2 linked regions of the Methylomagnum ishizawai genome follow. The protein of the gene in region 1 interacts with the protein of each later gene in a pairwise test. Links are inferred from orthologs where the notes say so. Each region holds a gene or a part of one and is shown in the gene's direction. Other genes may lie near its edges.

The links.
Region 2: the proteins of K5658_RS12160 (region 1) and K5658_RS17320 interact in binary tests that used the Escherichia coli proteins (3 or more experiments, as listed by UniProt). The link is inferred for Methylomagnum ishizawai from one-to-one orthologs.

Annotation. Positions count from the first base shown.
Region 1 is NZ_AP019783.1:2,696,997-2,700,198, reverse strand. Bases 249-3,130 are described here. They hold K5658_RS12160 (citrate synthase), read left to right. Parts: upstream 249-975; coding sequence 976-2,286; downstream 2,287-3,130. Other genes in these bases: K5658_RS12155 (nucleotidyl cyclase domain-containing protein), read left to right, coding at 2,540-3,130; K5658_RS12165 (protein YgfX), read left to right, coding at 325-720; K5658_RS12170 (FAD assembly factor SdhE), read left to right, coding at 249-311. Outside these bases: K5658_RS12175 (succinate dehydrogenase iron-sulfur subunit), read left to right, coding at 1-62; more of K5658_RS12170, read left to right, coding at 66-248; more of K5658_RS12155, read left to right, coding at 3,131-3,202.
Region 2 is NZ_AP019783.1:3,821,343-3,824,483, forward strand. The notes cover bases 283-3,103. They hold K5658_RS17320 (diacylglycerol/lipid kinase family protein), read left to right. Parts: upstream 283-1,120; coding sequence 1,121-2,086; downstream 2,087-3,103. Other genes in these bases: K5658_RS17315 (TonB-dependent receptor), read left to right, coding at 283-929; K5658_RS17325 (protein-tyrosine phosphatase family protein), read left to right, coding at 2,083-2,646; ilvD (dihydroxy-acid dehydratase), read right to left, coding at 2,789-3,103. Also shown: more of K5658_RS17315, read left to right, coding at 1-282; more of ilvD, read right to left, coding at 3,104-3,141. UniProt on the Escherichia coli protein: In vitro phosphorylates phosphatidylglycerol but not diacylglycerol; the in vivo substrate is unknown.

The DNA of each region.
Region 1 (3,202 bases):
CCTTGAACCCGGCCAAGGCCATCGCCGAGATCAAGAAACTGCTGGTCGAACGCCAGCGCTAGCCCATGCTCTCGGCGAGGCAGCGCTGGCTGTGTCGGCGCGGGATGCGCGAACTCGATCTCCTGATCGGGCGCTATCTGGCCCAAAGCTACGCGGCCGCCCCGCCCGCCGAGCAGCGGGCGTTCCAGCGCTTGCTGGAACTCCAGGACGACGAGCTTTGGCATTATCTCGGCGGCGGTCCCTTGCCCGAGGAGGCCGAGCTTGCCGTCCTCATCCGCAAACTCCAGAACCTCCCTTCCTCTCCGGCTTGAACCGTCCCGGCGGTTGCTGGGCCTCCTCGCGGCCCTGCATCTCCTGGCCGGGGGGTGCGCCGTGGCGAACGGCCTGCCGTGGTGGGCCAAACCGCCGCTGCTATCCGCCGTCGCTTTGAGTTATCGCGCCGTGCGCCGGGATTACGGAGTGATGCCGCGGGTGCGGGAAATCGTATTGGACGGGGAGGGGACGGTCGTGGTTTCGGGCCGCGCCGGGCCGGTCGGGGGGACGCTGGCCGGGGGTTGCGTGGTCACGGCCTGGATTGTGATCCTGCGCCTGCGGACCCTGGACGGGCGCTTGCTGGCGATTCCCATAGTCCGCGACGCCGTGGACGCGGAAGCGTTCCGGCGTTTGCGGGTGGGTTTGCGTTGCGGGAACTGGCGTCGGCCCGACGGGGCGGGCGGCTGAAAATATACTGTTTCCGCGTCCCCGGCCAAGTTGGACCAAAATCCGCCCAAGATCAGGCAATTCCGCCCTTGGGTCCGTGCTGGCCGGATCATGGGGCTTGATTTCCGGGCGCTCCGGCTTTTCCCGTACTATCGGCCCGGTTTCCGTCCGGGGCCCCGTTCCCGGAATCCCATCGTTCCGCCGGGCTAGCCTAGCCTGGCGGGTTGTCGTTACACTCCGGCGAAGCTCAATCCCGGCAAGAGAGGTCAATCAGCCATGTCACAAATAGCGAAAATCGAACTGGAAGGCCAAATCGTCGAAGCGCCCATCATCGTCGGCACCGAGCAGGAAAAGGGCATCGATATCAGCAAGCTGTTTTCCTCCACCGGCTACGTCACCCTGGACCCCAGCTATGGCAACACCGGCTCCTGCAAATCCGCCATCACCTATATCGATGGCGACCAGGGTATCCTGCGCTACCGGGGTTACGACATCGCCGAACTGTGCGAGAAGTCCACCTTCATGGAGGTGAGCTATCTCCTGATCTACGGCGAACTGCCCACCCCCGAGCAATTCACCCGGTTCAAGGACAAGGTGCAACACCATTCCCTGATCCACGAGGACATGAAGAGCTTCTTCACCGCCTATCCCGGCCATGCCCACCCGATGGCGATCCTCTCGGCCATGGTCTGCTCGTTGTCGGTCTATCACCCGGAATTGCTCAAGTCCGATCCCACCCCCAAGGAAATGAGCCAGACCATCACCCGCCTGTTGTCCAAGGTGCGGGTGCTGGCGGCTTTCGCCTATAAGCGCTCGGTGGGCGAGGCCTTCGTCTATACCAAGCCCAAGCTGGATTATGTCGCCAACTTCCTGCATATGATGTTCACCAACCCGGTGGAAGACTACGAAGTGGACGAGGTGATCCGCAAGGCTTTGGACGTGTTGTTCATCATCCACGCCGACCACGAGCAGAATTGCTCGACCTCGACCGTGCGCATGGTGGGTTCGTCCAAGGCCAATCTGTTCGCGGCGATTTCGGCGGGCATCTGCGCCCTGTGGGGGCCGCTGCATGGCGGGGCCAACCAGATGGTGATCGAGATGCTGGAGGACATCGCCAAGGACGGTTGCAATTACAAGAAATACATCGACAAGGCCAAGGACAAGAACGATCCCTTCCGCCTGATGGGCTTCGGCCATCGGGTCTACAAGAACTACGACCCCAGGGCGCAGATCATCAAGAAACACTGCGACGAACTCTTGGACCAACTCGGCATCAACGATCCCATCCTGGAAATCGCCAAGGGCTTGGAAGAAGCCGCCCTCACCGATCCCTATTTCATCGAGCGCAAGCTGTATCCGAACGTGGATTTCTATTCCGGCATCGTCTACCGCGCCATGGGCATCCCCACCAATATGTTCACGGTGATGTTCGCGCTCGGCCGCCTGCCGGGCTGGATCGCCCATTGGAAGGAGATGATCGAGGAACCCGGCACCAGGATCGCCCGGCCCCGGCAAATCTACGTGGGTTCGCCGCAACGCGCCTACGTGCCGATCAACCGCCGCCGCCCGCCCGCCAGCCCCGAATAGGGCCGGGCGCTGGGTTTTCCCCCTGGAAACACGGCCCGCGGGCCGTGTTTTCGTTTGTGCCGCTTGCGCGATTTCGCCATCACCGACCATGTCGCCTGTTACACTAGCGGCTTGTGTATAGGTCCATGTTTCTTGTACGGTTCCCGCGTAACGGCAATTCCTTCTGCGATATAGTGGACGTCCGCCCCGGAGCGGCGCGGGAATGGGCCGGTCACGGAACCCATCCACTCCCTCAACGACGACGACCCCAGGCATGTTGTTCGGATTCGATTTTTTCTTGAAGCAGAAGCCGGATACCGGGAAGCTCGTCGCCCCCTTGGCGGCGCCCCCGCCGTTCCGCTTCAAGCTCGACCGTTTCAACAAGGGCATCGATAACGTCCATATCGATGTGATGCTGAGTCCGAAATTCGCCGACGCCGCCGTCCGCCTGGTCCGCCAGTCCATAGAACACGACGCCAACGAAAACCTGGGCTGGAAATCCAAATGGATCGCCCCGCCCACCCCCAAAACCGTCGATGCCTTCTTGAGGCACTATGCCGAGTTGATGGATGCGGCCCTGGGCGTGGCCCGCAAGGCCAGCCAGCGCGAGCCGATACAACTCGCCCAGTTCGCCCTGTTCAAATTCCTGTTGGTGCTGGTCGGGGCGGAATTGCGGAATTTCCGCGACGGGCTCCACCAGGAGCGCGGCTACCAGGAATGCGGCGGCGGCAAGGCCATGCGCATCTACGACCAATTGGCGGCCCTGTCCCGCGAGATGCCGCAAATCCACCACCGGGTGGCGCAGAACCTGTTCGGGCAGGTGTTGAAGGTCGAAGCGGGGGTGCTGGCCAAGCGCCGCAAATCCTTGCTCGGGCGTTCCTGGCCGGTGCCGCGTGAAATTTTGTTCAATCCCATCCTGCTGTTGCCGAGTCCCTGG
Region 2 (3,141 bases), 1.1 Mb from region 1 along the record:
GCTATGGCACCGACGAGGAAGGCGGACGCACCTCGCTGGCCGGCCACCACACCTTCAACCGCCTGAACCCCTCGGCGGGTTTCACCCTGCAACCCTTGGACGCCTTCGCCGCCGATGGCGGGCCGGTCAAGGAGATGACCTTCTATGGCAATTACAACGAGGGTTTCCGCGTCCCGACCCCGGTGGAACTGACCTGCGCCGACCCCGAAGCGCCTTGTTCGCTGCCCAACAGCTTCATCGCCGACCCGCCCTTGAAGCCGGTGGTATCGAACACCTTCGAGGTGGGTTTGCGGGGCAAGCTGGGCGAGGACATCCGCTGGACCACGGCGCTGTACCGCACCGAATTGAGCAACGACATCATGTTCATCAATGTCGGCGGCAGCGGCTTGACGCGGGGCTATTTCCAGAACGTCGGCAACACCCTGCGGCAGGGCGCGGAAGTGGGCTTGCAGGGCGGCCATGGCGGCTTCAACTGGTACATCAATTACAGCTTCATCGACGCCACCTACCAGACCCACGCCACCTTGCAAAACGCCTTGGGACCGGAGACCGTCAGCCCCGGCGACCGGATTCCCGGCATCCCGCAGCAATTGGTCAAGCTGGGCGCGGAGTATGAAATCCTGGACGGCTGGTTCTTCGGCGGCGACCTGCAATACGCCTCCAGCCAATACCTGCGCGGCGACGACCAAAACGTGCTGCCACAGGTGCCCGAATACACGGTGGTCAACCTGCATACCCGCTACAAGGTCGAGGAGCATGTGGAGCTATTCGCCATGGCCAACAACGTGTTCAACACCGACTACTCCAATTTCGGCGTGGTGAACCGCAATTTCTTCACCGGGGCACCGGATGGCGGCACGCCGGAACGCTTCCTCGGACCGGGCGCGCCCATCGGCGCTTGGGCGGGGGTGCGGGTGCATTTCGATTAGCCCCGCCCCGCCCGCGAAGTTTCCGCCGCACCGAGAATGGCGGATCGAAAAAACCGTCTAAGCCAGCACCGGACCCCGAATCCAATCCCGGCCCCGGCCCCCTCAACGGGCCGGGGTCGGTTCGGGACCGCCCGGCGCCACATCCCACGGACGGGATGACCCCACACAAATCCACGGCGAGGAATGGACCCATGCCGATACCCGCTCCCGAATCCAGCCGATCCAATCCCGCACCGACCCGCGTCCGTGCGATCCTCAACCCGGCCGCCGGCTCCCGCCAGGATGTGCGGGACGCCCTGGAACAAGCGTTCGCGGCGCGGCCCGACCTCCATTGGGAAATCCTGGAAACCCAGGCCGGGGACGACGCCCGCCGGTTCGCGGCGGAAGCGGTGGCGCTGGGCCACGACCTGGTCATCGCCTGCGGCGGCGACGGCACCGTGATGGAAGTCGCCGCGGGCCTGAAAGACAGCCCGGTGGCCCTGGCGATCATTCCCTGCGGGACGGCCAACGTCCTGGCCAAGGAACTGGACCTTCCCGATAGCGTGGAAGCGGCGCTGGCCCTGGCCCTGGACCCGGCGGCGGCGATCCGGGCGGTCGATATGGGTTGCGTCGATGGCCGCTTGTTCTTGCTGCGGGCGGGTATCGGCTACGAAGCCCTGTACAACCTCGAAACCTCCCGCGAGGAGAAGGCGCGTTTGGGGCGCTGGGCCTATCTGCTGGCGGCGCGGCGCGCCCTGGCCCGGTTGCGCGAAGTCCGCTACGCCATCACCATCGACGGGGAAACCCATACCACCCGCGGCATCACCTGCATGATCTGCAATTCCGCCGGGGTGGGCATCGCTTCGCTGCGGATGGCCGGTTGCGCCAGCGTCGGCGACGGCCTGCTGGACGTGATCGTGCTGCGCGGCTTCGGACTGGCCCAGATCGCACGCTTCCTCGCCAGCTTGGTCCATAGCCTGCTGCCCTTCCTGCGCGACAATCCGCCACCGCTGGAAGACTATTGGCAAGCCCAAACCATCACCGTGGAATGCAGCCGCCGCCAATGGATGACCCTCGACGGCGAGCCGTTCAAGCAGTCCAAGCAGTTCACGGCCAGCGCCGTGCCCCAGGCCGTGCGGGTGCGGGTGCCGGCGGCGGCGGTGGAACCGGTCCCATGAGGCGCGAAGGCTCGATCCAGACCGAGTTGAGGCGGCTCGGCACCATGCTCCACAGCCATGGGCCTTATCTGACGCTCCTGGCCGGACTCGACAAAGCCTGGCGCTGGCTGACGGGAGCGCCGATCTGGTGTTTCAGCGGGGTCGCTCCGGGCATCCTGTTGGGCGGACAGCCCGCCCGCCGTATCGTCAGCCAGATGTACCGGCGCGGCGTGACTGGCGTGGTGAACCTCCGCGCCGAGTACGACTCCGTCCAGGAAGTGGGTGGCACCGGGCTGGATTATCTGTTCTTGCCGGTGGCGGACAACCATGCGCCCAGCCTCGACCAATTGCGGCAAGGCGTGGCCTTCATCCGCCGGGCGGTCGCGCAGGGGGGAAAGGTTTATATCCACTGTTGGGAGGGATTGGGCCGCGGCCCCACCTTGGCGGCGGCCTGGCTGGTCAGCGCGGGGGATGCGCCGACGGTGGCCTGGGAGCGGGTGCGGAAAGTCCGGCCCTTCATCCGGCCCACGGCGGGACAGGTGCGGAGGATCGAGGAATTCGCGGCCGGGCTGCGGCGCTAGGGCATTACGTTATTTGGGTGGATACGTACTCCATGCCCACCGGGATAGCGCGGAAGCGTGGGCTGAGCGCACCCAAACCGAAAGCGCCCAGGGTCCGGGGCGGCTCGATCCAAGCCACCCCGGACTTGCGGGGATATAGCGCCTATAAGTCGCCCAAGTCCTTATCCGTCACCGCCCCTTCCGAGGCCGAGGACACCAGCTTGGCGTATTTCGCCAGCACGCCCTTGGTATAGCGCGGCGCGGGCCGTTGCCAGCGGCTCAAGCGCTCGGCGATTTCGGCATCGGACAGGTGCAGGGTCAACTCGGCCTGCTCGGCGTCGATGGTGATGCCATCGCCATCCCGAACAATCGCCAAGGGACCGCCGACATAGGCTTCCGGGGTGATATGCCCGACCACGAAGCCATGGGTGCCGCCGGAAAAGCGCCCGTCGGTGATGAGCGCCACCTCCTTGGCCAAGCCCTTGCCCATCACGGCGGAAGTCGGCGACAGCATCT